Regions from separate parts of the Variovorax sp. 278MFTsu5.1 genome, predicted to be linked through region 2. Evidence: predicted binding sites of a transcription regulator. Region 2 holds the regulator's gene; the other holds the start of a gene.
The links. The regulator NrdR, encoded in region 2, represses ribonucleotide reductase genes. The targets are predictions, from matches to a motif close to CACNANATNTNGTG.

Region 1 (15,044 bases), 2.8 Mb from region 2:
CGCCAGCAGCGCGACGGCCTGCGTCAAAAGCAGTTTTCCCCCTCGCGGCCCCGTGCCGCGGGCCATTCGCTGGCCGCGCTCGCAAGCGCCGGCGGCGCCTCCTCCGACTGTGTCTTCAAGCGCCTTCCGGCCATTGGCGACACCCCCTCCCTCGACAAGCAACGTTGGTAAACCGCATGAAGCCGAACGACTTCTCCCAACTGAACGTGCTGGCCGACACCGATTTCTCGCGCCGCAGCCAGGTTCGCGAAGAACGCCATCCCAACTCCGTCACCGCTCCGCCGGTCAACCGCGGCTCCATGACGCCGCGTCCTTGGCGCGGTTTCTGGAACAGCCTCGGCACCGCCGCGCTGGTCAAGCTCGGCGCGGGCCGTGACGCCGAAGCCGGCGCTCACCCCGTCAACGAAACGAAGCAGCCCTGGCAGCGCGCCGCCGCCCGCCGCCGCTTCGCCTTCATGATGCTCACGCTGCTGAGCACCGTGATCGCGTCCTCGCTCTTCGCCAGCGTGCAGCCCGACTACGACAACCTCTGGCTCGAATACGGCCAGATCGGCCTGTACGGCCTGCTCTCGGGCTGGGTCGTGACCGGCTTCGTGACCGCGCTCATGGGCTTCTACGTTTCCGTGCGCGGTGACAAATACTCCCTCTCGGCGAAGCAGGTGGCCCACCACCCGATGAACCCCGAGGCACGCACCGCGATCATCATGCCGATCTGCAACGAGGACGTGGCCACCGTGTTCGCCGGCCTGCGCGCCACCTGCGAATCGGTCGCGGCCACCGGCCACGCCAGGCAGTTCGACGTGTTCGTGCTGTCCGACAGCTACAACCCCGAGACCGCCGCCGCCGAGCGCGCCGCCTGGGAAGACCTGCGCGCCGCGCTGGCCGAGAGCCCCAACCAGCCGCAGGTCGAGGTCTACTACCGCCTGCGCACCCGCCGCACGCACCGCAAGGCCGGCAACGTGGCCGACTTCTGCCGCCGCTGGGGCAAGGACTACCGCTACATGGTCGTGCTCGACGCCGATTCGGTGATGAGCGGCGACTGCCTGACCTCGATGGTCAAGCTGATGGAAGCCAACCCCACCGCCGGCATCATCCAGACCGCGACGCAGGCCATCGGCCACGTCACGCTGCACGCCCGCGCTCAGCAGTTCGCCTCGCGCGTCACCGGCCGCCTTTTCACGCTGGGCATGCAGTTCTGGCAACTGGGCGAGTCGCACTACTGGGGCCACAACGCGATCATCCGCGTCGAGCCCTTCATGAAGCACTGCGCGCTGGCCCCGATCAAGGGCACCGGCGGCATGTCGGGCGGCATCATGTCGCACGACTTCGTCGAAGCCGCCCTGATGCGCCGCGCCGGCTACCACGTGTGGCTGGTGTCCGACCTGGTCGGCAGCTACGAACAGCAACCGCCGGACCTGCTGGCCGAACTCCAGCGCGACCGCCGCTGGTGCCAGGGCAACCTGCAGAACGCCCGCCTGATGGCCGAACCCGGCATCCACTCCGTGCACCGCGCGATGTTCGTGACCGGCACCATGGCTTACGTCTCGGCCCCGCTGTGGCTCGCGTTCCTGACGCTGGGCACGGCCCTGTGGCTGAGCGGCTCGAGCCTGGTCTCCAGCTGGAGCGTGCTGCCCGCCGAACTGGCCGGCCTGTGGGTCTGGACCCTGTGCCTGCTGTTCCTGCCGCGCGTACTGGGTATCGCCGCCGTGCTGATGCGCGGCGAGCAGCGCCAGTACGGTGGCCTCTGGGGCCTGGTGAAGAGCTCGGTGATGGAAGCCGGCCTGGCGATCGTGCAGGCACCGGTGCGCATGCTGGCTCATTCGCTCTTCGTGCTGGTCGCCCTCACCGGCATCAAGCTCGACTGGAAGTCGCCCCCGCGCGAAGCCGCCGCCGTGCCGTGGAAGGTCGCTGCCTCGCAGCTGGCGCCCATGACGCTGGTGATCGCGATGCTGGCCGCAGGCGTCGCCATGATCGACCCGAGCGCGCTGGTCTGGCTCATGCCCGTCGGCCTGCCGCTGCTGCTGGCGATCCCGCTGACCGTGCTGACCAGCCAGATCGCGCTGGGCACCACGCTGCGCGACCGCGGCTACCTGCTGATTCCCGAGGAATCGCGCTCGCCGGCCGTGCTGCGCCGTGCATGGATGCACGCGCTGCGCCTGGCGCGTCCGGCAGCTCTCGCGACGGCCTGATGCGCTGAAGCTCCGCCCTCCGAAAGAAGCCGGCCACTGCGCCGGCTTTTTTCATGGCGCGCTATCGCTAGAATCGCCGACTCTTTTTTCATCCACCCACGGATCCCCCTCGATCCACAGGAGCGCCAAGTGCCCCGTCTCGCCGTCATCACCCTCTGACGCCGACAACGCCGCTTCATTGCCGGTCATGTCGGGCGCCAAGCTGCGCTTTCCGCTGACCGCAATCCGCTTCTTCCAGCTTTCCAGCTTCGCTCCCGCACGTTGTCGGTTCTTCCTGGTTCCAACCGGAGAACAAACGTGTTTCCCCTCTCTTCTTCTCTTTCATCGATCCCGCTGCTCAAGTACCCGCGTACTGCGCACCTGGAAGGCTCCCGGCTGCAGGCCGGCGACAGCGACGACGGCCAGGCGCCGCTGTCGGAACTGCAAGGCATGCATGTCGTCATCGAGGAAAAGCTCGATGGCGCCAATGCCGCCGTGTCGTTCACTTCCGCAGGCGAACTGCTTCTGCAGTCGCGCGGCCACTACCTAGCGGGCGGCGCCGGCGAGCGGCAGTTCAACCTCTTCAAGCACTGGGCCGCCGCGCATGAGGCGGCGCTGCTGGAGCAGCTCGAAGACCGCTATGTGATGTACGGCGAATGGTGCTTCGCCAAGCACAGCTGCTGGTACGACCGGCTGCCGGCCTTCTTCCTGGAGTTCGACATCTATGACCGGCAGTCGCAGTGCTTCCTCTCGACGCCGGCGCGGCATGCGCTGCTCGAAGGCAGCCCGGTGCTGCCGGTGCCCGTGCTCTACGAAGGCGAGATGCCGCGCCAAGCGAAAGCATTGCAGGCGCTCGTGCGGCCCTCGCTGGCCCGCAGCGCAAGCTGGAGGTCCGCCTTCGAAGCTGCGGTGGCGCAGGAAGGCCAGCCGCTCGATCTGGTTCGGCAGCAGACCGACCTGTCCGACCTCGCCGAGGGCCTGTACCTCAAGACCGAGTCCAACGGCCAGGTGACGGGCCGCTACAAGTGGGTGCGCCCGGACTTCGTCCAGACCATCCTCGACTCGGGCTCGCACCACAGCCGACGGCCGGTACTGCCCAACCAGCTCGCGCCGGGCGTGGACCTCTACGCGCCGACGCCGCAGCTGACATGGCAGGACCTGGGCCTGCGCACATTGCGCGATCCGGCCGAACTGACGACCACGGGGAGAAAGCGATGAACTTCGACGACCTGCGCGCCCTGGTGCCCGAGCCCGGCAAGGACACCGACTGGGCGCAATGCTGCGATCTGCTGCCGGCCCTGCTGCGCCTCGAAGAGACGCCGCAGGACCCGTACTACCACGCCGAAGGCAACGTCGGCATCCACACGCGCATGGTGCTCGACGCCCTGATGCAGGACGAGCACTACCGCCGCGCCGATGCCGACGGCCGCTTCGTGCTGTTCATGGCCTGCATGCTGCACGACATCGCCAAGCCCGACACCACGGTGATCGACGAGGCCAGCGGCCGCATCGGCCAGCCGGGCCACTCGCGCCGGGGCGCGGTCGACGTGCGCGTGCTGATGTGGAAGGCTCGCGTGCCTTTCGCGCTGCGCGAGGCGGTGTGCCGGATCATCGCGGTGCACCAGCTGCCATTCCACGCCTTCGCCTCGCGCAAGGGCGTGCGGCCGGAGTGGCTGGTTCACAAGCTCTCGTGGGAGCTGAGCCTGCCCGACCTGTGCTGCGTGGCGCGCTGCGACATGCTCGGGCGCCACTACGAGAAGCGCGCGGACAGCATGGCCGACATCGCGCTCTTCGAGCAACTGGCGCAGGAGGAAGGCTGCTGGGAAGGCCCTCGGAAGATGGCCGACGCCCACACGCGCCTGGCCTACTTCCGCGGCGCCGACACCAGCCCCGACTACCCGCTGTTCCAGAACGCCGGATCGCAGGTGACGGTGATGTGCGGCCTGCCCGCCAGCGGCAAGAACCACTGGGTGGCGCAGCACCGCAAGGGCTGGCCGGTGGTGTCCTTCGACGATGCCCGCGCCGAGCTCGGCCTGAAGCACGGCGAGAACGACGGCCTCGCCGCGCACCACGCGGTCGACCAGGCGAAGGCGCTGCTGCGCAGGCAGGAGCGCTTCGTCTGGAACGCCACGCACCTGAGCCAGCAGATGCGCACCAAGACGCTCGACCTGCTGTGGGCCTACCACGCGCACATCGAGCTGGCGTACCTGGAAGTGCCGCACGCGGAGCTGATGCGCCGCAACCGCGAGCGCGACACCACGCTGTCGAACGCGGGCATCGAGCGCATGCTGCACCGCTGGGAGCTGCCGGCGCCGGTGGAGGCGCACGAGACGGTCTACGAGGTCCAGACCTGAAAAGCAGAAGGCCCGCCGGTTCACCCCGGCGGGCCTTCTTATATATATGTGTGCGTGCGGCGTCCGCTCAGAACGGCAGCTTCGGCCCGCCGGGGCCGCCCATTCCGCCCAGGCCCTTCATGCCGCCCATGCGCTTCATCATCTTCATGAGGCCGCCGCCCTTCATCTTCTTCATCATTCCCTGCATCTGCTCGAACTCGTTGAGCAGGCGGTTCACTTCCTGGACCTGCACGCCGGCACCGGCCGCGATGCGGCGCTTGCGCGTGGCCTTCAGCAACTCGGGCTTGCGCCGCTCCAGCGGAGTCATGCTGTTGATGATGCCTTCCTTGCGGCGGATATCGCGCTCGGCGCGGCTCAGGTCGGCCTCGCTGGCCTTGGCGGCCATCTGCGTGGGCAGCTTGTCCATCAGGCTGGAGAGGCCGCCCATCTGCTTCATCTGCTGCAGCTGGCCAAGGAAGTCGTTGAGGTCGAAGCCCGCGCCGCTCTTGACCTTGGCGGCGAGCTTCTGCGCCGCCGCCACGTCGACGCCGGCCGTGACCTGCTCGACCAGCGCCACGATGTCGCCCATGCCCAGGATGCGGCCGGCGTGGCGTTCGGCGTCGAACACCTCCAGGCCGTCGATCTTCTCGCTCACGCCCGCGAACTTGATCGGCACGCCCGTCACCTGCCGCACCGACAGCGCCGCGCCGCCGCGTGAATCGCCGTCGGTCTTGGTCAGGATGATGCCGGTGAGCGGCAGCGCTTCCTTGAAGGCCTTGGCGGTATTGACTGCGTCCTGGCCCTGCATGGCGTCGACCACGAACAGGGTTTCGACCGGGTCGAGCGCGGCGTGCAGCTGCTTGATCTCGGCCATCAGCACTTCGTCGATGGCCAGGCGGCCGGCCGTGTCGACCAGCAGCACGTCGAAATAGTGGCGCCTGGCGTGGTCGAGCGCGGCGCGCGCGATGTCCAGCGGCTTCTGGTCGGGCGTGCTGGGGAACCACTCGGCGCCGGCCTGCCTGGTGACGGTCTTGAGCTGCTCGATGGCGGCGGGGCGATACACGTCGCCCGACACGGTGAGCACCTTCTTCTTGCGCTTCTCGATCAGGTGCTTGGCCAGCTTGGCGGTGGTGGTGGTCTTGCCGGCGCCCTGCAGGCCGGCCATCAGGATCACCGCCGGCGGCTGGGCCGCGAGGTTGATGTCGGAAACGCCCTCGCCCATGGTGGCGGCGAGCTCGCGGTTGACGATGCCCACCAGCGCCTGGCCCGGCTTGAGCGAGCCCAGCACTTCCTGGCCGAGCGCCTTCTCCTTCACGCGGGCGACGAAATCGCGCACGACGGGCAGGGCCACGTCGGCTTCCAGCAGCGCCATGCGCACCTCGCGCAGCATGTCCTGCACGTTGCTTTCGGTGATGCGGGCCTGACCGCTCATCGTCTTGACGAGGCGGGAGAACTTTTCTGTGAGGGCGGTGGCCATGAGGGGGATGCCTTGCTGCCCGCTATGGCGCGGGCCGGATGAGAAGCCTGGGAGACGGGAAAGAACTTGAAGCCGGGCGCCGGGAACGCAATAGCGAGACGCTAAACTCCGGCCGATGATTTTAGCGATCCCCTCCCCGCTCGGCGTGGCTCTGGGCATCGCCACCGCGGTTGCCTACGGTTTTGTCGCCGCCGCCGGCGCCAGATTCAGCCGCCAATCGACCCAATGGACGCTCGGGATCGCATGGCTGCTGCACGCCGCCGCTCTCGCCCATGGTCTCGTCGGCAGCGAACCGCGCTTCGGTTTCGCGCCCGCGCTGTCGGTCACGGCCTGGCTGGTGCTCACTGTCTACGCGGTCGAAAGCCGCATGTATCCGCAACTGAAGGTGCGTCGCGCGCTCGCCTGGCTGGGCGCGGCCGCGGTGCTGCTGGCCATCCTGTTTCCCGGCACGCCGCTGCACGTGACGGCCTCGCCGTGGCTGCCGCTGCATCTGGCGCTGGGCATCGCCTCGTACGGCCTTTTCGGCGCCGCGGTGGTGCACGCCTGGCTCATCACCCGCGCAGAGAAGCAGATCCGCCTGGCCGCGGCCGTGGAACCGCAAGGCGGCGTGCCGCTGCTCACGCTCGAGCGGCTCACCTTCCGCTTCGTCACCGCCGGCTTCGTGCTGCTGTCGGCCACGCTGCTGGCGGGCCTGCTGTTCAGCGAGCAGCTGTACGGCGCCGCCGGCCGTGCCTGGAAATGGGACCACAAGACCATCTTCTCGGTGCTCGCCTGGATCAGCTTCGCGATCCTGCTGATCGGCCGCGCCCGCTTCGGCTGGCGCGGACGGACCGCGCGCCGCGTGCTCTATGCCGGCTCGGCGCTGCTGCTGCTGGCCTACGTCGGCTCGCGCTTCGTGCTCGAAGTGGTTCTCGCGCGCCCCCCCGTCTGAAATGAAATACCTCCTCGTCCTCGCGGTGCTCTGGGTCGCGATCTGGCTCTGGCGCAAGAACCGGCGCGAAGAAATGCACGACGCCATGCGCGAGCGCGCGGCCAAGGCACGGCAACAGCAGCGCACGGCCGCCAGCCAGCCGCAGGCCATGGTGCGCTGCGCCCATTGCGGCCTGCACCTGCCGGCGACCGATGCCATCGCCGGCCCCGGCGGCGCGGTCTACTGCAGCACCGCGCACCGCGAAGCCGCCACGCAGCAATGAGCACGCCCCTGTGGTCGCGCGGCGAGCCGGTCACCGACTGGGACGTGCTCGACCAGGGCCCGGCCGAGAGCTCGGCGCTGGGCCGCCTCTGGCGCGGCTTCATGGGCGCGCGCTGCTTCGTCGCGCTGGTGCTGGTGCTGCTGCAGGGCGTGGCGTTCGCGATCGGCCAGACCATGCAGACGGCGGCCATCGCCGTCTCGGCGCTGTACCTGGCCGCGACGTGGCTGGGCATGCGCTACTCGCGCTTCCAGCCGCCGATCCGGGGCTTCGCCGCGTCGTGGCTGATGACCATCGGCATCGACCTGGCGGCCTTCGCCGCCTTGCAGGTGCTGCAGGGCGGCAACGTCAACTACACGCCGCTGTTCGCGCTGCCGGTGCTCATGAGCGCGGTGCTGGGCACCATGATCGTGAGCCTGGGCACCACTGCCACCGTCACGCTGCTGCTGCTGGCCGACGCGGGCTGGCACTGGCTGCAGCAGCCAGCCGATTCGTCGCCGCGCTTCGTGCAGGCGGCGCTCACCGGCACCGGATTCTTCGTGGTGGCGCTGCTCGCGCACGAGATGGCCCGCCGGCTGGCGCGCGAGGAAGCGGTGGCGCAGCGCAACCGCAGCAGCGCGCAGATGCAGGCGCAGGTCAACGACCTGGTGATCGAGACGCTGAGCGAAGGCGTGCTGGTAATCGACGCCGAGGGCCTGGTGCATGCGGCCAACCCCGCGGCCGACGCCATCCTCGGCCAGGGCCTGGCCAGGCTGACGCTGCCCTTCCCGCTGCATGCGCAGCCGGCCTGGCACGCACTCGCCGCGCTGGCCCGCCAGACCTTCGCGCGCCGGGCGCCGCAGACGGAGGAAATTCCGGTGGCGCAGGCGCGCGGCGCGGCGCGCGAGGTGCGCGTGCGCACTCGCCTCACGCCCGCCAGCGAGAAGCGCGCGGACAGCCTGTGCGTGATGTTCCTGCAGGACCTGCGCGAGCTCGAGGCCCGCATCCGCACCGAGAAGCTGGCGGCCATGGGCCGCATGTCGGCCGCCGTGGCGCACGAAATCCGCAACCCGCTGGCCGCCATCACGCAGGCCAGCGCGCTGCTCAACGAAGACCTGACCGACCCCGCGCACCGCAAGCTGACGAGCATGGTGCAGCACAACGCGCAGCGCCTGGCGCGCATCGTGGACGACGTGCTCGACGTTTCCCGCGCGCGCCAGCAGCGCGTGCTCTCGCTCGGCGAGCAGCTGGTGCTCGACCCTGCGGTGCAGGTGCTGGCCGAGGAATGGGTGCGCCAGACGCAGCGCAAGGGCGTGCTCATGTCGTTCGACGCGCCCGCCAGCGAGGTGCGCTTCGACGCCGAGCACCTGCGCCGGCTGATCGTGAACCTGCTGGACAACGCCTCGCGCTACGCCGGCACGCGCGAGGGCTCGATCCAGGTGCTGACCGCGCTGCAGCGCAGCGGCACCAGCCGCCCGAGCCTGATGGTGTGGAGCGACGGCGCACCGCTCGAACCGGCGGTGCAGCGGCACCTGTTCGAGCCGTTCTTCTCCTCGGAGAGCCGCTCCAGCGGCCTGGGCCTTTTCCTGTGCCGCGAGCTGTGCCGGCGGCACGGCGCCACCATCGGCTACGAGCGCCGCGCGCTGGTGCCGGGCGGGCCCGAGGGCAACGAATTCTTCGTCAGCTTCGCCCCCAGCGAAAACCGGCTGACACAATAGCGCCCGTGAGCAACTCCCCCTCTTCTTCCACCCAGCGGCCGGCGCAGATCCTGGTCATCGACGACGAGCCCGATCTGCGCACGCTGTACGAGCTGACGCTGCTGCGCGAGGGCTATCGCGTCGAGGCGGCGGGCAGCGTGTCGGAAGCCTGGCAGCACCTGGAGGCCGCGCGCTTCGACGCGGTGATCACCGACATGCGGCTGCCCGACGGGCAGGGCATGGAGATCATCCACCGCATCCAGAAGAATCAGCGCAGCGAGCGCTGCGTGGTGATGACCGCCTACGGCTCCGCCGAGAACGCGGTGGAGGCGCTGAAGGCCGGCGCCTTCGACTACCTCACGAAGCCGGTCGACCTCAAGCAGTTCCGCGCGGTGGTGGCTTCCGCCGTGCAGGCGCGGACGACGCCGCAGCCGCTGGCCAAGCCTGTGCAGGCGACGCCCGCTGGAAGCAACAGGGCCGAAGCAGAGGCGGCGCCTACGTCCGGCACCGGCATCGCCGCGCTCGACCGGCTGGTGGGCGAATCGGAGCCGATGCGGCTGGTCAAGTCACGCATCGCCAAGGTGGCGCGGGGCATGGCGCCGGTGCTGGTGCGCGGCGAATCGGGTACCGGCAAGGAACTGGTCGCGCGCGCGGTGCATGCCTGCAGCCAGCGCAGCGAAGGCCCCTTCGTCGCGGTGAACTGCGGCGCGATTCCCGAGAACCTGCTCGAGGCCGAGTTCTTCGGCGCGAAGAAGGGCTCCTACACCGGCTCCTCGCAGGACCGCGACGGCTACTTCCAGGCCGCGCGCGGCGGCACGCTCTTTCTCGACGAGATCGGCGACCTGCCGCTGGCCATGCAGTCGAAGCTCCTGCGCGCGATCCAGGAGCGCAGCGTGCGCTCGATCGGCTCGACGCAGGAAGATGCCGTCGACGTGCGCATCGTCAGCGCCACCCACAAGGACCTCCACTCCGAAGTGCAGGCCGGCCGCTTCCGGCAAGACCTTTTCTACCGCCTCAACGTGATCGAGATCGCGGTACCCGCGCTGCGTGACCGCCGCGAGGACTTGCCCGCGCTGTGCAGCGCGCTGCTCTCGCGCATCGCACAGGACGGCGGCCTGCCGGTGCCGCATCTGTCCGACGATCTGCTGCGCCGCCTCGCGCAGCATCCGCTGAATGGCAACGTGCGCGAGCTCGAGAACCTGCTGCACCGCGCGGTCGCGCTGAACGACGGCGACGAGCTGCATCTCGACCTGATGGGCGGCTTCACGGCCGCGGCCGAAGCTGCTGCGTCCTCCGCGCCGGCGCCGCTGTCGCCCATCGGTGCCGATGCGCTGGCAGTGCCGACACCGGCGCCGAGCGCACCCGTGGTGGCACCGCCCAGGGCCGCACCGCCGCCGCTGCCTTCCGACCTGCAGTCCTACCTCGACCAGCAGGAGCGCGAGATCCTGGTGCGCGCGCTGCACGAGAGCGGCTTCAACCGCACCGCGGCCGCGGCGCGGCTCGGCATGAGCCTGCGCCAGATCCGCTACCGCATCGCGCGGCTGGGCATCACCACGCCCAACGGCGACGATGGTGCGAACAGCAGCCATGCCGACGACTGAAGAAGCCCCCCCGGCGTCTGGCGACGCACTCTGGCGGGCCGGCTGGTACCGCTTCGCGAAAGCACTGCCCTCTCCCAACTTCGGGCCCCGGCCGCTGGGCGCGCAGATCGACCTCGTCGTGCTGCACTCGATCAGCCTGCCGCCCGGCGAGTACGGCGGCGACGAGGTGCAGCGGCTTTTCACCAACCGGCTCGACTGGGATGCGCACCCCTACTTCCAGGCCATACGCGGGCTGGAGGTTTCGTCGCATTTCTACGTGCGGCGCAACGGCGAACTCTGGCAGTTCGTGAGCTGCGACGACCGCGCCTGGCATGCGGGCGTGTCGTCCTGGCGCGGCCGCGAAAACTGCAACGACTACTCCATCGGCATCGAGCTGGAGGGCCTGGAAGGACAGCCCTTCGAGGAGCCTCAATACGAGACGCTCGCGAGCCTTTGCGCCGCCATCGCGCAGCATTTTCCGGTCGGGCACATCGCCGGCCACGAGCACGTCGCGCCGGGGCGCAAGCAGGACCCGGGCGCCGGCTTCGACTGGCGCCTGCTGCGCGAACAGCTCGGCTGGAATCCACAGATGTTTCCCGAGCAGGTGATCCGGCGCTAATTTTTTCAATCGCGCGGCGGCTTGCGATGCGACGCTCATGCGCCGCAGCAAAGAGAATCTTTCAAACGCGCGATGCAGCAACCATGCGCCCTGCAGGCCCAAATCGGCCTGCAAGCCACGGCCCATGCGGGTTGCAGGACCATAGGCCAGTATTCATGGGGCATCTTTGCAGGTGTTCTATTGCGGAAGTAATACCGGCAATCCTTGTATCCATTGGAAAACGCTACATCTAGTGGGTTGTACGCCCCGTGCACCCTAGATATAGTGTCCCCCGTCCGGTACCGTACACCGGTGCGGCGCCGGGCCAGGTGCCGCCATCCAACAAGAATTGCCAACTGAGAGGAAGCGAATGCAAACAGCCCTGAACCCCCAATCGACCCCGCGTGCCATCCCCTCCACGCCGTCGCAGCAGCAGCGAGACACTGCTGGCTCCCCCGCCGGCCAGAACCTGGCCCACTACCAGATCATCCGCCGCAACGGCGCCGTCGTTCCCTTCGAGCCGAACAAGATCGCCATCGCGATGATGAAGGCCTTCCTGGCCGTGCACGGCACGCAGGGCGCGGCATCGGCCAGCGTGCGCGAGACGGTCGACACGCTCACGCAGGGCGTGATCCGCGCGCTGGTGCGTTCCCGTCCGGGCGGCGGCACCTTCCACATCGAGGACGTGCAGGACCAGGTCGAGCTCGGCCTGATGCGCGGCGGCCACCATGAGATCGCCCGCGCCTACGTGCTGTACCGCGAACGCCGCACGCAGGAGCGCTCGAAGCAGGGCGAGCAGGAAGTGCCGGCCGCTCCCGCGCTGCACGTGCTGGACAAGGGCGAACTGGTCGCGCTCGACCTGAATGAGCTCAAGAGCCTGATCGAGTCGGCCTGCGAAGGCCTGGGCGACAGCATCACGGCCGCTCCCATCGTCGCCGAGACGATGCGCAACCTGTACGACGGCGTGCCGCTCGACGAGGTCTACAAGGCCTCGATCCTGGCGGCCCGTACGCTGATCGAAAAAGACCCCGACTACACCTTCGCCACCGCACGCCTGCTGCTGCACACGATCTTCAAGGAGATCATCGGCCGCGAAGTGCTGCCCGCCGAACGCGCATCCGCCTACGCCGACTACTTCCCGCAGTTCATCAAGAAGGGCGTGGACAACGACCTGCTCGACGAGAAGCTGCTGCAGTACGACCTGCCCCGCCTGGGCGCGGCCCTGAAGCCCGAGCGCGACAACCAGTTCGACTACCTCGGCCTGCAGACCCTGTACGACCGCTACTTCCTGCACGTGCGCAAGACCCGCATCGAGCTGCCGCAGGCCTTCTTCATGCGCGTGGCCATGGGCCTGTCGCTCAACGAGATCGACCGCGAAGCGCGCGCCATCGAGTTCTACGAGGTGCTGTCTTCGTTCGACTTCATGTCGAGCACGCCCACGCTGTTCAACGCCGGCACGCTGCGCTCGCAGCTGTCGAGCTGCTACCTGACCACGGTGCCCGACGACCTGGACGGCATCTATGAGTCGATCAAGGAAAACGCGCTGCTGTCGAAGTTCGCCGGCGGCCTGGGCAACGACTGGACCCGCGTTCGCGCGCTCGGCAGCCACATCAAGGGCACGAACGGCGAATCGCAGGGCGTGGTGCCCTTCCTGAAGGTGGTGAACGACACGGCCGTGGCCGTGAACCAGGGCGGCAAGCGCAAGGGCGCCGTCTGCACCTACCTCGAAACCTGGCACCTCGACATCGAGGAGTTCCTGGAGCTGCGCAAGAACACCGGCGACGACCGCCGCCGCACGCACGACATGAACACAGCCAACTGGATCCCCGACCTGTTCATGCGCCGCGTGATGGAAAAGGGCACCTGGACGCTGTTCTCGCCCTCCAACGTGCCCGACCTGCACGACCTGTTCGGCGCCGAGTTCGAGAAGGCCTACGTCGCCTACGAAGAGAAGGCTGCCCGCGGCGAGATCAAGCCGAGCCGCACCATCCAGGCCACCGATCTGTGGCGCAAGATGCTCACGATGCTGTTCGAGACCGGCCACCCCTGGATCACGTTCAAGGATGCCTGCAACGTGCGCTCGCCGCAGCAGCACGCCGGCGTCGTGCACTCGTCCAACCTGTGCACCGAGATCACGCTGAACACCAGCGACACCGAAACCGCCGTGTGCAACCTGGGTTCGGTGAACCTGCTGCAGCACCTGAAGGACGGCAAGGTCGACCAGGAGAAGCTGAAGAAGACCGTGTCGACCGCGATGCGCATGCTCGACAACGTGATCGACATCAACTACTACGCCGTGAAGAAGGCGCGCGACTCGAACCTGCGCCACCGTCCGGTCGGCCTGGGCCTGATGGGCTTCCAGGACGCGCTGTACGAACTGCGCATTCCCTACGCTTCGCAGGAAGCCGTGCAGTTCGCCGACGAGTCGATGGAAGCCATCTGCTACCACGCCTACTGGGCCTCGACCGAGCTGGCCAAGGAACGCGGCAAGTACTCAAGCTACAAGGGCTCGCTGTGGGACAAGGGCGTGCTGCCGATCGACTCGCTCGACCTGCTCGAGAAGCAGCGCGGCGGCTACGTCGAGGTCGACCGCTCGGCCACCCTCGACTGGGACGCGCTGCGCTCGAAGATCAAGGCCGACGGCATGCGCAACTCGAACTGCGTGGCGATTGCTCCGACCGCGACCATCTCGAACATCATCGGCGTGGACGCCTCGATCGAGCCCTGCTTCGGCAACCTCTCGGTCAAGTCGAACCTGTCGGGCGAATTCACCGTGATCAACCACTACCTGGTGCGCGACCTCAAGCGCCTGGGCCTGTGGGACGACGTGATGGTGATGGACCTGAAGCACTTTGACGGTTCGCTGCGCCCCATCGACCGCGTGCCGCAGGACGTGAAGGCGCTCTACGCCACCGCGTTCGAGATCGAGACCACGTGGCTGGTGGAAGCCGCCGCGCGTCGCCAGAAGTGGATCGACCAGGCGCAGTCGCTGAACATCTACATGGCCGGCGCATCGGGCAAGAAGCTCGACGACACCTACAAGCTCGCATGGCTGCGCGGCCTGAAGACCACGTACTACCTGCGCACGCAGAGCGCGACGCACGCAGAGAAGTCGACGGTGCAGTCGGGCCGCCTCAACGCGGTGTCGTCGGGCAACGGCGAAGCGACTTCTTCCTCCGGCATGAGCGCGCTCGAAGCCGCTGCTGCTGCGGCAAAGGCGCAGATGAGCGCGATTCCCGCCACCGACATCGCGTTCTGCGGCGTGGACGATCCGACCTGCGAAGCGTGCCAATAAACGCTTCGGTGCTCGCGACAACAACTCAGTGAGGTGCTCGCGAAATCGCGCGACGTTCAATCAATCAAGGCATTGACTGACATCGCGCGATGCATGCGAGCAACATAACAACCACATAAATGGCGTGCGATGTGAACGAGCACTTTGCAACTCACATCGTTACTCCGATAATTTGAGCATTGGATTTTTCTATGTTGACCTGGGACGAAGAAGTCAAGCCCTCCTTACCAAAGGATATGCAACAAGGTTTGCAGCACCACAACGCATCGACCGGCGGATTGCCCGCAGGCCGTTCGGTGGACGCTCCGGCTTCGTCTTCCGTCGCGCAACCCACCCTCCGCACCTTCAGCACGCTCGATGACGGCGCGCAGGTGCGCCCGGTTGCCACCGCCGCTCCTGCAGCAGCAACGCCCGCAGTCGCCACCCAATCCACCCAGCGCGTCAAGGCTTCGGACAAGCGCATCATCAACGGCCAGACCGACGTCAACCAGCTGGTGCCGTTCAAGTACAAGTGGGCGTGGGAGAAGTACCTCGCCACCTGTGCCAACCACTGGATGCCGCAGGAAGTGAACATGACGCGCGACATCGCGCTCTGGAAAGATCCGAACGGCCTGAGCGAAGACGAGCGCCGCATCGTCAAGCGCAACCTCGGCTTCTTCGTGACCGCCGACTCGCTGGCCGCCAACAACATCGTGCTGGGCACCTACCGCCACATCACGGCGCCCGA
Region 2 (15,044 bases):
CATGTCCTGGGTCAATGCCATCCAGGCGACGGGGGGCACGCCTCTGCACGAGATGATGACCCGTGCCGGCCAATACATGCAGACCACGGGGCAGCACAGTCCCTTCTCGGATGATCCGGGCGTGGCGGGAGCCTCGCACTCGGGTTGCCGCAGGTCGTTCCACATTTTCATGACCGACGGCGACTACTGGCCGCCCTCGGGGTTGGAGAGCTTCATGCCCATCGTCGCCAACGAAGATGGCACGCACCGCTCGCTCCCCGACGGCACCCTCTATGCGCCGCGCCCACCCTATGCCGACAACTTCGGGAGGATGAAGCGCCCGACGCTCGCCGACTTGGCTTTCGAGTACTGGGCCCGTGACCTGCAACCCGGCGTGCCGAACAACCTGAAGAAGATCATCGCCGAGCCTGGCGACGTGACAGTGGGGCGCGCCAAGGTCTCCGAGTACTGGAACCCCAAGAACGATCCGGCCACCTGGCAGCACCTGACGACCCACTTCATCGGGTTCGGTGCCGCGGGCACCTGGTGGTCTCGACCGAAAATCTCGACGACGGCCTCGCAGCCTACCTACAGCGAAGACTATGCCGGCGTGGTCGATGGCTCGATCCAATGGCTTGATCCGTTCAACGGCAATGCGCGAATGGACCTCTGGCATGCCGCCCTGAACAGCCGCGGCACGTTCACGCCGGCCTCCAATGCCAAAGCCCTGAGCAGCGCATTCAGATCGATCCTCGGACAGGTTCTGGTCAACTCCAGCAAACCGCTGACATCCATCTCGGCAAGCGCTTCCAGGGTCTCGACAGGCACCTCCGTCTATCGGGCCGGCTACGACACGGCCGACTGGTCCGGCAGCCTCGGCGCCACGAAGTTCGGCACCGACGGCAAGCTGGTCGCCAAATCCGACTGGTCGGCGCGCGACCTCCTCGATACCCGAATGGCAAGCGCCGGCGCGCACGACCGGGATCGCGTCGTGCTCAGCTTCTCCGGCACCACCGCCGCGTCGGCGGGCCGCGCGGCGACCACTGGCGCGGGCGTGCCTTTCAGGTGGGCCGACTTGAGCGACGCTCAGAAGGCCGCGCTCAAGGCCAGCACCGACACCGGCGCCGAGAGCACCGCCTTCGGCAGGGCCGTGCTCGACTTCCTGCGCGGCGATCGCAGCAACGAGGGCACCGGCCGCCAGTTCCGCAAGCGCGGCCATGTGCTTGGCGACATCGTGGGCTCCAGCGTCTGGTACGCGGGACAGCCGAAGAGCGGCTTCACCGGCGACGCCTATGCGGCCTTCGCGGCCATCCCCCGCGCGCCGATGGTCTATGTGGGCGCCAACGACGGCATGCTGCATGCCTTCAATGCGAGCACCGGCAAGGAGGCGTTCGCCTACGTGCCCGAAGGCCTCTACGGCACGGCGGCGGCGCCGAATCTCAATCGGCTCAGCGAAGCCGGCTACACCCATCGGTACTACGTCGACGGCAGTCCCTTCGTCGCCGACATCTACATGGGGCCGAAATCCCCGGCCAGGACGACCGACGAGCAGAAGGCGGCGAACTGGAAGTCCTTGCTGGTCGGCACGCTGGGCGCGGGTGGCAAGGGCTACTTCGTGCTCGACGTCACCAGGCCCGAGAACGTCGACGAGCGCAAGGCCGCCAGCATCGCGCTGATCGACACGACCGCGCTTGCGGACGACGACCTGGGCCATCAGTTCCAGCAGCCCGCGCTCGATTCCTTTTCGGGGCGGGTACTTCAGGTCGCGCAGTTGAGCAACGACCGAAAGGCCCTGATCCTGGGCAACGGCTACAACAGCAAGAGCGAGAAAGCCGTGCTGTGGATCCAGTATCTCGATGGCGACAAGGAGATCCTCAAGATTCCCGCCCCGGCCACGCAGGGGAAAGACACGGGCAACGGGCTGTCCGCGCCACGTCCGGTGGACCATGACGGCGACGGCAAGGTCGATCTCGTCTACGCCGGCGACCTGCTCGGCAATCTCTGGAAGTTCGACCTCAGCAGCACCGACAGCCGCCGGTGGACGGCCACCATCGGGCCCTTCGACAAGCGCCGCGCGGCCGGTTCGGAGTCTGCCTCCGGCCTCGACGACAAGCCGTTGTTCGCGGCAGGCGCCAGCCAGCCGATCACGGCAGCGCCCCTCGTGGTCGGGCATCCTCGAGGAGGCTACATGGTGGTGTTCGGCACCGGACGGCTGTTCGCCTCGGGCGACGAAAGCTCCACTGCGGACCAATACCTTTACGGCATCCGTGACCCGGCCAACGGGAGCTCCGGCACCGCGGCCTCCACCGACCTGGTGGCGCAGACCATCGGGGATACCCCCGTCCACGAAGGCGATACCGAATTGCGCACCGTCTCCCGCAACGGCGTGAGCTTCGGCGGTTCGCAGGCCCGGCGCGGCTGGTATCTGAAGCTGCCGACGGCGGGCGAGCGCGTCGTCTATCCCGGCCAAGCATTGGGCAGCGGCATCGGCCTGTTCTCGACAACCATCCCCGGATCGAGCAGCAACTCTGTCGACTGCACGGCGGGAACGGGCGACGACGGGTGGTCGCTGCTGATCGACTTCTTCAGCGGCTCCGCGCCGGCGGGCATTTCGTACACCACGGCCGGCGCGGTGGGCGCCTACGCGGGGTTCCGAAACCGCTCCGGCCGAAGCGACCTCGTCCTGCAGCCGCAGAACCGGCAGAAGGGCACGGAGGTGATCTGCAATGCCGCGGGCGACTGCAAGTCAGTCACCCGGCCGGACAACGTGCGCCGCTTCGGCTGGCGCAGCCTGATCTCGAGCAACTGAAACGAAAGCCATGGACAACCATCCCGGAGCACAAGCCAGCCGGCAAACTCGTTCGCGCGGCTTCACGCTGATCGAACTCATGATCGTGACGGCGGCGATCGGTATCCTCGCCGCCATCGCATATCCCAGCTATACGCGTTATGTGCTGCGGGCCAAGCGTGCCGATGCGAAGCAGCAACTGCTGCAGGCGGCGCAATGGAACGAGCGCTACCTGACGGCCAACGGCAGATATCCGCCCACCAGCGTTGCGTTGCCGGCCGGGCTGAAGCAGTCGCCGTCGTCCGGCTCGGCCAGCTACGACATCGGCTATGTCGACAGGAGCGAGAGCAGCTACACCCTGAAGGCCGTACCTCAGGGCGCTTCAGCCGCAGACGAGTGCGGCACGCTCACGGTGAACCATCAAGGAGTCAAGCTTGCCGGAGGACGCACGAGCGTCGCGGATTCGCTGGTTCAGCTCTGTTGGACCCGCTGAGGGCCGGCCGGGCAAGGGCGGCAGCGTCGATCAGATGTCGCGCAGCAGCTGCCGGAACTCGTCCACGTCCTCGAAGCTGCGGTACACCGAGGCGAAGCGAACGTAGGCGACCTTGTCGAGCTTCTTGAGTTCGCGCATGACGAGCTCGCCGACCTTGGTCGAGTCGATCTCTCGCAGGCCGCTGGCCAGCAGCTTCTGCTCGATGCGCAGCAGCGCGTTGTCGATCTGCTCGATGCTCACGGGGCGCTTGCGCAGCGCCAGCATCATGGAGGCGCGCACCTTGGTCGAGTCGAAGTCGGCGCGACTGCCGTCCTTCTTCACGACCACGGGAAAGTTGACGTCGGGCCGCTCGTAGGTGGTGAAGCGCTTGTCGCAGGCGCTGCACTGGCGGCGCCTGCGGACGAAGTCGGCGTCTTCCGAAACGCGGGTCTCGACGACCTGCGTTTCAAGATGGCCGCAAAACGGGCATTTCATGCGGCCAGGACTTCTTTCTTCTTTCTACGGGCCGACAACAGGTCAGCGGTAGACCGGGAACCGGCTGGTCAGGGCGTGAACCTTGGCGCGCACGGCTTCGATGTTCGCCGCGTCGCGCGGGTTCTCGAGCACGTCGGCAACCAGGTTGGCGGTGATGCGGGCCTCTTCGTCCTTGAAGCCGCGGGTGGTCATGGCGGGGGTGCCGATGCGCACGCCGCTGGTGACCATCGGCTTTTCCGGGTCGTTGGGGATCGCGTTCTTGTTGATCGTCATGTGGGCGCTGCCCAGCACGGCTTCGGCTTCCTTGCCGGTGATGCCCTTGGCGCGCAGGTCGACCAGCATCACGTGGCTTTCGGTGCGTCCGCTCACGATGCGCAGGCCGCGCTGGGTGAGGGTCTCGGCCACGATCTGGGCGTTCTTGACCACCTGCTGCTGGTAGGCCTTGAACTCGGGCGACATGGCTTCCTTGAACGCGACGGCCTTGGCGGCGATCACGTGCATCAGCGGGCCGCCTTGGAGGCCCGGGAAGATCGCGCTGTTGATGGCCTTCTCGTGCTGCGACTTCATCAGGATGATGCCGCCGCGCGGGCCGCGCAGGCTCTTGTGGGTAGTGGAGGTGACGATGTCCGCGTGCGGCACCGGGTTGGGGTACACGCCCGCGGCCACGAGGCCGGCGTAGTGGGCGATGTCGACCATGAAGATCGCGCCGACGTCCTTGGCCACCTTGGCGAAGCGCTCGAAATCGATGCGCAGCGAGTAGGCCGAGGCGCCCGCGATGATCAGCTTGGGCATGTGCTCATGCGCCTTGCGCTCCATCGCGTCGTAGTCGATCTCTTCCTTGTCGTTCAGGCCGTAGCTCACGACGTTGAACCACTTGCCGCTCATGTTCAGCGGCATGCCGTGGGTCAGGTGGCCGCCTTCGGCCAGGCTCATGCCCATGATGGTGTCGCCGGGCTTCAGGAAGGCTAGCATCACGGCTTCGTTGGCCGAGGCGCCGCAGTGCGGCTGCACATTGGCGGCGTCGGCGCCGAAGATCTGCTTGACGCGGTCGATGGCCAGCTGCTCGGCCACGTCGACGTGCTCGCAACCGCCGTAGTAGCGCTTGCCCGGGTAGCCTTCGGCGTATTTATTGGTGAGCTGCGAGCCCTGTGCGGCCATGACGGCCGGGGAGGCGTAGTTCTCGCTGGCGATCAGCTCGATGTGGTGTTCCTGGCGTGCGTTCTCGGCTTGAATCGCGGCCCAGATTTCGGGGTCGGTCTGTTCGACCAGGATATTGCGTTGGTACATGGCAGTCCTTTGAAGACGAGGTCCTTGTTCTTCAACCAAACAAGGGCTGCCCAGGCGAACGGCTGAACGCCTGTGTGACCAGGCGGTACGCTTCCCAGTGGTATTCCACGTCAGCGCGGGGCACCTTGCAGAGTGCTGCGCCTATCGCCAGTCGCGTACCGGGCGAGTGTAGCTCAGGAGGCTGTACCCGCGCGGCGAAAACTCCTTCAGGAAACGGAGGAGAGCAGGGCCACCTTCGCCGGCTCGCTGCCTTCCTCGCGCTTGGCGGGAGGCGCCGCCACCGGGATCGGCTGCGGACGCACGGTCGGCGTGATCGTCGACGGCGCGCGGCCGTTGGCGACCTGCAGCAGGCGCTCGTGCTCGGCCATCACCTTGGCGGCGTAGCCGCCGTCGTCCTCGAGGTTGGCCGCGCCCACGTAGTAGCGCAGGCCGCCTTCCAGGGAGCCGGCGCGGGCGATGCATTCCTGCAGCACCTTCACGCCGACGCGCATGTTGGTGACCGGGTCGAACGCGGTGAGCGTGCCGCCCGCGCTTTCATACTTGTCGCCGTGCACGCGGGTCATGACTTGCATCAGGCCCTGGGCACCGACCTGGCTTTGGGCGAAGGGATTGAAGCTGGATTCGACGGCCATGATCGCGAGGATCAGGGTCGGGTCGATCTTCGTGCGCTTGCCGATGCCGTAGGCCTCGGCCACCAGCACGCTCAGCGGCTCGGCGGCCACGCGGTACTTCTTGCTCAGCCAGTAGGCCACGGCCGCCTGCTGCTTGGGCAGGTCGGCGGGGCTCGCGGCCGTGGTGCGCTCGATGGCGGTCGGCTCGAGGTCGGTGGCTTCGGGCGCGGGCTTGCGCGACTGCAGCCAGCCCATCAGTTCCTCTTCGCCGGTCTTGCGCAGGTCGGGCCGTGCCACCAGGGCGAGGGCCGCGAACACGATGGCCAGACCGACCAGTGCAAACCCGTTGTGGGTGATTTCAAAAAAGCCGTCTGCCACATCGGACAGGAAAGTCCGTAGCCCGCGGGCCGTGACATCAAACGCCTTGTTCATCGCTCTTCCTTTCTGTGCGGCACCCGATTCGCAACGCCATCGAAGGCGAGGGATGAAGGCAGCGGCGCTTGGATTGGTACGAATCAGGCTCCGCGCAAGGAGTGTGGGGTTGGTTGGGAGCGCGGCGGCCTGATCAAGCCGGGGGAATTCGGCAGCGGATTCAGGTGGCCCCTCTGCGTCGGGCAGTCAGGGCAGCGCGGATTCTAGCGTGGCTAAATACCCGGTCAAGTATAAGTATTTGTTTTTTTATGCTAATAGTTGTTTAAAAAATGGCTCTCACCGAGGCGTTTCGGCTTAGGGGAAATCCCTTTGTAAAACACGTTTGCAATCGGAGGGAGCGACGCCTAATCTGGACGGGCCTGGCTTTTCAGGCGTTCTTCCGAGGCCCGGGAAACCCGAGGTGCAAGTCCGAGGGTTCGGCGGTCGAGGAGCCACGGTGGCAATCTCTTGCTGCCAGCACGGCGGGAACCATTGACTTCCCGTCGCGCGAATCGATGGCATGGGTTTTGGGCCCGCCATCAAGCCCGGTGACTAGACATTCCGTCGACTCACCGGGCTTTCTTCATCTGGGAGAGCCGATGAAGACCTTTCTTCGGTAATTCTTCCGGGACGAGGCCTGCGTCCTTTCTGCGTACCTAGCGTCGGCGCATGTTTGCGGCACACTCCAGCGATGGACGTAGCTTCGATCAAACAGAACAAATGGGTGCGGCGTGGGATCGTCGCGTTGCTTTCGTTGCTGGCCATCTGGGTCATCGCCTGGCTGGCAGTGCCGCCGATCGCGAAGAGCCAGCTCCAGAAGATCGCGAGCGAGAAGCTCGGCCGCCAGGTCACCGTCGGCAAGATCGACTTCAAGCCCTGGACCCTCGAACTCACCCTGGACGACCTGCGCATTGCCACCGCCGATGGCAGCAAGCCGCAGGTGGCGGTCAACCGCATCTATGCCGACGCCGAGTTGCAGTCGATCTTCCGCCTCGCGCCGGTGATCGACGCCGTCACCATCGACGGCCCGGCCATCCTGCTCACCCACCTGGCCGACGGCAAGTACGACATCGACGACATCCTGGCCAGGCTCGCGGCCGGCCCGCCGCCCGACCCGAACGCCAAGCCCGCGCGCTTCGCCATCTACAACATCGCGATCAATGGCGGCTCGGTCGACTTCGACGACCAGACCGTCAAGCGCAAGCACGAGCTGCGCGACTTCGTGCTCAAGGTGCCTTTCCTGAGCAACCTCGACTCCAAGCGCGACATCAACACCGAGCCCAAGCTCGCCTTCGCGCTCAACGGCAGCAAGTTCGACTCGGCCGCCTTCACCACGCCCTTCGCCGACAGCCGCAAGACCGACGCCCACGTGCAGTTCAAGGGGCTCGACCTGGTGCCGTACCTCGGCTACATCCCGGGCGGCCTGCCGGTGAAGCTGCAGGCGGGCAGCCTGGACGCCGACCTGAAGATCGGCTTCGAGCAGGCCGCCACTACCGGGCTGAAGATCACCGGCACGGTCGAGGCCCACACCACCAAGGTCGCCGACGCGCGCGGGCGCGACCTGCTGGCCTTCGAGTCGCTCAAGCTGGGGCTGGCCGACGTGCGTCCGCTGGAGTCGGTGTTCCATCTGAGCGAGGTGGCCCTGGCCAACCCTCAGCTCGCCGTGGCCCGCGACGCGGCCGGCAGGCTCAACCTGCTCGCGACCGACCCGGCGACCGGTGCGGCGGAGAAGGTCGCCCCGCCGCCCGCCGCGGCGGCTAGCGCGCCGGCGGCAGGCAAGCCCGCGCCGAAGCCGGCGCTGAAGGTGCAGGTGGACAAGGTGGCCCTGAACGGCGGTCGCATCGGCTGGCGCGACGAAACCGTCAACCCCGCCGCGGCCGTCGACCTGACCGACCTCGGCATCGACGTCGCGGGCGTCACCTGGCCGATGGAGAAGCCGGCCGAGTTCAGCGGCAGCACTGCCGTCGCCGGCGCCTCGCTCAAGTTCAAGGGCAGCGCCACCGACAAGGTGGCCGACGTGCAGACCGAGGTCGACGCGCTGCCGCTGTCGCTGGCCGCCCCCTATCTGGCACAGAGCCTCGAGCCCACGCTCGACGGCAAGCTCAGCGGCCAGATCGACATCGCCTGGGCCCAGCCCGACCTGAAGTTCAAGGCGCGCCGCGTTGCTGCCGACGGCCTGGCGCTGACCCAGGGCAAGACCGCGCTGGCCAGTGTCGGGCGCTTCGAGCTGGTCGACGCCGAGGCCGACATGACGAAGCACACGCTGAACGTGGCTTCGTTCACCGCGACCAACCCCAAGATCCGCGTGGAGCGTGACAGCGAGAAGCGCTGGATGTTCGAGCGCTGGCTCAAGACGCCCGCCAGTGGCAGCACGAAAGAGGCCGAAGCCAAGGTCGCCGCACCCAAGCCCGCGGCCGCCCAAACGCCGCAGCCCGGTGCCAACACCAAGCCCTGGGCGCTGACCGTCGGCACGCTGGCGGTCGACAACGGCGCGCTCTCTTATTCAGACAAGGCAGGCGCAACGCCGGTGACGGTCGAGGTCACGGCCTTCAAGCTGCACGCCCAGAAGCTCGCGCCCGAAACCAATACGACTTCGCCGCTGGAGGTTTCGGGCCGCATCGGCTCCGGGCGTTCCGACCCCGGCCGCTTCGACTACAAGGGCAACATCGTGCTCAAGCCGCTGGCGGCCGAGGGCAGGGTGGAGATCGCGTCCTTCCCCGCGCACGCCTTCAAGGCCTATTACGCCGATTCCCTCAATGTCGACATCCGCCGCGCCTTCGCGAGCTATCGCGGCACGGTGCGCTACGCGACGTCGCCGGCGGGCATGAGCGTCAAGCTGGCCGGCGACACCGCGCTGGACGACTTCCGCGCCAACAGCGTCTCGCTGACCCAGTCGCCCGGCTTCGACCGCAACAACAACCAGCTGCTGAGCTGGAAGACGCTGAGCCTGCGCGGCCTGCAGGTCAGCCTCGCGCCCAACGCCCCGCCGAACGTGGACGTGCGCGAAACCACGCTGACCGACTTCTTTGCCCGCGTGATCGTCGACCCCACCGGCCGGCTGAACCTGCTGAGCCTGACCAAGAAGGGCGAGGCCGAAGCGGCCGCTGCCGCCGCGGCAGCTGGCGAGGCCAGCACCCGCAAGGGCCCGGGCGGCACGACCACCACCACGGCAGCCAAGGCCTCGGCGCCGAAGGCCGCCGGCGGCAGGCCGATGTCGGCCGAGGAAATGGTCGGCGCGGCTCCCGAACCCGCCAAGCCGGCGGCGGCGGCAACCGCTGCCGCGCCGGCGGCCCCAGCCGATTCGGGGCCGGCGCCGGTCATCAACTTCGGCCCGATGAGCCTGGTCAACGGAAAGATCGACTTCACCGACCTGTTCGTCAAGCCCAACTACTCGGCCGACCTGAGCGAGCTGACTGGCAAGCTCAGCTCGTTCTCGTCGAACCCGCCCAAGGGCGAGAGCGGCCGGCCCGCGCTCGCCGACCTCGAGCTGCGCGGCAAGGCGCAGCAGACCGCGGCGCTGGAAATCACCGGCAAGCTCAACCCGCTGGCCAAGCCGCTCGAACTCGACATCACCGCCAGGATGCGCGACCTCGACCTGGCGCCGCTGTCGCCATACTCGGTGCGCTACGCCGGCCACGGCATCGAGCGCGGCAAGATGAGCATGGACGTCAACTACAAGGTCGCGCCGGACGGCCAGCTCACGGCCACCAACAAGCTGGTGCTCAACCAGCTGCAGTTCGGCGACGAGGTGGCGGGGTCCACCAACAGCCTGCCGGTGAAGCTCGCCGTGGCGCTGCTGGCCGACCGCAACGGCGTGATCGACGTCGACCTGCCGCTCAGCGGCTCGCTCAACGACCCGCAGTTCAGCGTCGGCCCGCTGATCTGGAAGGCCGTGGTCAACCTGGTCGTGAAGGCGGTGACGGCGCCGTTCAGCCTGCTCACGGGCGGCCTGGGCGGCGGCAGCGGCGAATCGAGCGCCATCACCTTCGAACCCGGCAGTTCCGAATTGAGCGCCTCCGCCAGGGAAAGCCTGGACAAGGTCGCCAAGGCGCTGACCGACCGGCCCACGCTGCAGATGACGGTGGTGGGCACCTCCAGCCTCGAGAAGGAGCGCGATGCCTACCAGCGCCAGCGGGTGCGCCAGCTTGCCTATGCGGAGAAGCGCCGCGTCGCGGTGCGCGGCGGCCAGACCGGCACCGACGTGCCGCCCGTCACCGACGCCGAATACCCCGAGCTGCTGACCGCCGTGTACAAGCGCGCCGACATCACGAAGCCGCGCAACATCGTCGGCCTGGCGAAGGACCTGCCGCTGCAGGACATGGAAAAGCTGCTGTTCGCCAGCGTGCCCGTCGACGAGGAGTCGATGCGCCAGCTCGCCGTGGAGCGCGGCGCGGCGGTGCGCGACTACCTGCTTGCGAAGAAGCTGCCGAGCGAGCGGCTCTTCCTGGGCGCGGTGCGCACCAGCGCCAGCGGCAGCGACTGGAAGCCGGGCGCCGAGCTCAGCCTGACCATGAAGTAGGGCTGAACAGGCACGGCGCGGCGGCCCGATCCGTTGCGCCGACTTGGTTTTTTCCCAAGGCTTGCTATATATGTAGTCCGCCAGCTTCCCCGCCCACGACCCCGCCGAGCACCTCCGTTTCACGACGGAATTCAGTGGCCGGCCGCAAGTGGGTGAAAATGTCGACGTGCGCCGGCCTTTGCCGGCGCCTTCGCTTTCTCTACCAAGACAACGATTTCGCGCAGTGACCTCTACTCCTTCCAAGCCACACGACATTCAGGCCCTCGACACGCTGACCGGCGGCGCCTTCACCGCGCCGACCTCCGGCGAGCGCGCCGCGCGCATCCGCGACTGGCTCGCGGGCAACCCCGCGCCCGAGCAGATGCAGGAAGTCTTCAAGGAGCTGAGCGGGCGTGACAAGGGCGCCGCGCGCCTGCTGCGCGAAAAGCTCGACGAGCTCAAGCGCGCCAAGGGCCAGGAGGCGATCGCCGCCGAATGGGCCCAGAAGGCGCAAGCGCTGCTCGCCCAGTCCAAGCTCAACATCGCCGACGCGCTCGCCTGGCAGCGCGATGCCGCCAAGGCCGGGGCTCCGCTGTCGCGCGAGCCGCTGGCCGGCCTGAAGCTCAAGCTGTCGGAGCGCGTCAAGGGCATCGAAGACCTGCAGCACCGTGCACAGGTGCATCGCGAAGCCGCAGTGCTGCTGGCGCAGCGCTTCGAGGTGCTGTCCACCAAGGGCTGGCAGGACGCCCAGGTCGCCGAGGAATCGCTGCGCGCCGACGTCACGCACTGGCAGCAGCAGGCCGCCGAGATCGTGGCCGATGCCAACTGGAACAGCCTCGACGCCAAGTTCGCGCCGCAGCTCGAATCGTCCAGGTCGCAACTGCTGGTGGTGTCCGACGCCTTCCACAGCGCGCTGGCCCAGGCCGTTGCCGCCGCCGCGGATGCCGCCGCGCCGCTGCCGCCAGTGCCCGTGTGGGCCGACGAGCTGCGCGCCGCGCGCGGTGAAGTCGTGGCGCCCAAGCCCGCTGCTCCCGCTCGTCCGGCTGCGCCCAAGGTCGACCCGGCCGTGCGCGCCGCCGCCCAGGAAGCCGTGCAGGCCGCGCTCGCCAAGCTCGAGCAGGAAACTGCCGAAGGCCACGGCAAGGCCAGCGCCGGCGCGGCCGCCGCGCTGCGCGCCGTGCTCAAGGAGCACGGCAAGCTGGTCGACGCACCGCTCGAAGCCCGCGTGCATGCCGCGCTGGTCGCCGCCGGCGAACTCGAAGGCTGGCAGCGCTGGAGCGCCGACAAGGTGCGCGAAGACCTGGTCGCCAAGGCCGAGGGCCTGCTCAAGCGCCCTGAAGGCCAGGCCCTCGGCGGCCGCAAGATGCAGGAAACGCTGCGCTCGCTGCGCGACCAGTGGAAGCAGGCCGACCAGGGCGGCGTGCCGAACCACGCGCTGTGGAAGCGCTTCGACGAAGCCTGCAACGAAGCCCACAAGGTGGTCGAGGCCTGGCTCGAGAAGGTCCGCGCCGATGCGGCCGAGCACCGCGCGCTGCGCGTCGCGCTGATCGAGGAGGTCAAGGCCTGGGCGGCCCAGCACGCCGGCGCCACCGACCTGAAGGCACACAACCGCGCGCTGCACCAGTTCGCCGACCGCTGGCGCGATGCCGGCCACGTGGGCGAGAAGGTGTTTGCCGAACTCCAGCCGCTGTGGAACGAAGCCTTCGGCGCCGCCCGTGCACCGTTCGAGACCGCGCAGAAGGCCAGCATCGAACGCCGCCAGGCCATGATCGCCGAGGCGACCGAACTCGGCGCGCAGCCGGTGCTGCGCATCGACGCCGTCAAGGCGCTGCAGCAGCGCTGGCAGGCTGAGGCGCAGACCGTGCCGCTCGACCGCCGCCAGGAGCAGAAGCTGTGGGACGCCTTCCGTGCCCCTATCGACGAAGCCTTCAACCGCAAGACCGCCGAGCGTGAAAAGGCCTCGGCTGCGATGAACGAGCACGACCGCAACGTGCTGGAGGCGTCCAAGGCGCTCGACGCGGCCAATGCCGGCGGCGATGCGCAGAAGATCCGCGCCGCCATCGCTCGCCTCGAAGGCGCGCTGCGTGGCGAGGCGCCGCCGCCCGCGCCCAAGGCCGACGGTCCGTCGGTCGGCGCGACTGAAATCGTGGCGCCGGGGCAGGCGGCCGCCGAATTCAGCGAAAGCGCCGAACAGGCGCCGAGCCCGAGCGACGCGGAAGCATCGCCCGGCACGCCCGCCGAGGCCGCAGCTCCTGCGGCTTCGGCCGACCTCGTTGCACCCGCCGACGGCGCCGACGCTTCGGCCCGCACCGATGGCGCGGCGCACGACGCCGGCGAAGCCGCAGCCGTCGAAGCGCCGGCCGCAGCGCCGAAGGCCGCGCCCAAGCCCGTCGTGGCGATGCGCGGCGACGACCGCCCGAGCAGCAAGAAGGCCGAGCCGGCACCTGCCGCGCGCGGCGGTGCCGGCGGCCGCTTCGGCGACCGTCGCGACGGCGGCCGCCCCGGTGCCGGGGGGCCGGGGCGTCCTGGTGGTGATCGTGGCGATCGCGGTGACCGTGGAGCCCCTCGTGGTGGCGACCGTGGCGCGCCCGGCGGCCGTTTCGGCGACCGCCCGCCGCGCGAAGATCGCGGACCGCGCCTGGGCGATGCAGCCTTCCGCGCGCAACGCGAGGCACTCGAGCGCGCCGACATGGCGCTGCGCAAGCTTGCCGCGCAGGCGCACGGCGAAGCCCTGACGCAGGTGCTGGGCGCCTGGGAGCAGCGCGACGCCAGCCGTCTGCCGAGCATCCAGGAGCTGGGCCGCGCGGTCACGCCGGCAGTGCGCAGCGGCTGGTCGCAAGCCATCGGCTCCGCGCCCTCGGCTGCCGCGAACGACGCCGCCGAAGCGCTGCTGCGCCTCGAAATGGCCGCCGAAGTGCCGACGCCCGCCGAGCAACTCGAAGCGCGCCGTGCCCTGCAGCTCAAGCTGCTGACGAAGCGCGGCGACCCGGCGCCAGCCCAGACCTGGGGCCAGGATGCCGGCAAGGTGCTCGCCGCGGCGCACGACGCCGCCAGCGCACGGCGCCTGCAGAACGCGCTGAAGGCGCTGCTGCGCAAGTAGGGAGCAAGCGGCTTTCCGGCCACGAAAAAGGCGCCCCGCGGGGCGCCTTCTTCTTTGGTGCAGTTGCGCAAGAGCCTTGCAGCCGGGTTCAGACCTTCTCGCCGATGGCTGGTGTCTGCACTGCCGCAGCCTGCTCGGCCAGATAGCCGTCGCGGATCTTGCGGCGGATCAGCAGCCCGCCGATGCCCAGCAGCAGGGCGAGGGCGCCGACGATCAGCGTGCCCTTGTCGGTGGCGCTCGATGCCGCGGCCTTGTCCTTGACCTCCATGATCTTCTGAACGTCGGCCAGCGACACCACGGGCTTGCCCTTGAGCTTCACTTCGTAGACCAGGTTGTTGTCCGAGGGATCGACGCGCACTTCGACGGCTTCGTCGATCAGCGGCTCCAGCTTGCTGCGGCCGACTGCGTAATCGACGCGCCACTTCTCGGTGTTGCCGTCGGACAGCCTGGCGTCGAGCACGAAGTAGCGGCGCGTGCTGCTGCCGCCGCGGCGGCGCTTGGTTGTTTCGGTGACTTCGCTGCCGCTGACGATCGTGCTGCTCTTCGCGACCAGGTCTTCGACGGCGGTGCCGTGCGTGTCCGCGCTGGCCTTGAACTGTGCATACGCTGCCCAGCCCAGGATGCCGATGCCGAACACCAGCGCGATCCACGCCTTGCCCGTGAGCTGATAGAACCAATCCCTCATGTTGTGTGCCTTTTTGGACGAGTTGATAACCCGTCGATGTTAAGGGTTGAATTGCTGTCAAATAGATAGCTGACAACTGAGGCTGGACGTACGTTCAGGGCCTTTTAGGCAGAAAGAATTCATCGAAGATCGCGAGCACTCCGGGGAAGTCGCGCGCGAAGTTCGGGCGGTTCACGAAGTAGGCCTCGCAGGCCACCGCGAAGAACTCGCTGATCGAAGTGGCGCCGTAGGCATCGAGCCACGGCGCTTCAGTGCCGAAGCGCTCGGCCTTGATGGTCTGCTCGCGGAAGTGGTCGTACGCGGGCTGCAGGACGGCCAGCCACGCCTCACGGGCCGCGCGCGAACTGCGCTGGCCGGCGAAGCCCGGCGGCAGGGGCGGGCAGCCGTTGGCGTCGCCGCTGCGCATGTCGATCTTGTGGGCGAACTCGTGGATCACCACGTTGTAGCCGCGCTCGCTGGTGATGCTGCTGGCCAGCACGTCGTCCCAGCTCAGCATGACGGGGCCGCGCTCCATGGCCTCGCCGGCCACGACTTCGCCGTACTCGTGCACTACCTGCGCTTCGTCGATCACCTTGCGCCGCGCCACTACCTCGGAGCGGTGCACGACGATGCCGACGAAATCGTCGTACCAGTTCAGCCCGCCCTTGAGGTGCAGCACCGGCAGCACGGCCTGTGCCGCGATGGCCAGCGCCACTTCGTTGGTGATGGTGAAGCCCTT

Region 1: ABL844_RS05210 (ribonucleoside-diphosphate reductase subunit alpha) is a predicted target of NrdR. The motif match lies at 11,297-11,310, and genes of this name have one in related genera.

Annotation. Positions count from the first base shown of each region.
Region 1 covers NZ_CP157622.1:1,194,159-1,209,202, reverse strand. The annotation lists gene mdoH (glucans biosynthesis glucosyltransferase MdoH) at 177-2,189, shown strand; gene ABL844_RS05250 (RNA ligase family protein) at 2,487-3,386, shown strand; gene ABL844_RS05245 (AAA family ATPase) at 3,383-4,522, shown strand; gene ffh (signal recognition particle protein) at 4,590-5,978, opposite strand; gene ABL844_RS05235 (cytochrome C assembly family protein) at 6,094-6,909, shown strand; gene ABL844_RS05230 (PP0621 family protein) at 6,911-7,171, shown strand; gene ABL844_RS05225 (two-component system sensor histidine kinase NtrB) at 7,168-8,865, shown strand; gene ABL844_RS05220 (sigma-54-dependent transcriptional regulator) at 8,871-10,445, shown strand; gene ampD (1,6-anhydro-N-acetylmuramyl-L-alanine amidase AmpD) at 10,432-11,043, shown strand; gene ABL844_RS05210 (ribonucleoside-diphosphate reductase subunit alpha) at 11,393-14,317, shown strand; gene ABL844_RS05205 (ribonucleotide-diphosphate reductase subunit beta) at 14,509-15,044, shown strand, end outside.
Region 2 covers NZ_CP157622.1:3,997,984-4,013,027, reverse strand. The annotation lists gene ABL844_RS18660 (PilC/PilY family type IV pilus protein) at 1-2,788, shown strand, start outside; gene ABL844_RS18655 (type IV pilin protein) at 2,799-3,260, shown strand; gene nrdR (transcriptional regulator NrdR) at 3,291-3,734, opposite strand; gene glyA (serine hydroxymethyltransferase) at 3,777-5,021, opposite strand; ZMP/ZTP riboswitch at 5,063-5,186, opposite strand; gene ABL844_RS18640 (lytic transglycosylase domain-containing protein) at 5,228-6,064, opposite strand; gene ABL844_RS18635 (DUF748 domain-containing protein) at 6,735-10,562, shown strand; gene ABL844_RS18630 (DUF349 domain-containing protein) at 10,786-13,641, shown strand; gene ABL844_RS18625 (hypothetical protein) at 13,730-14,326, opposite strand; gene ABL844_RS18620 (zinc-dependent peptidase) at 14,421-15,044, opposite strand, start outside.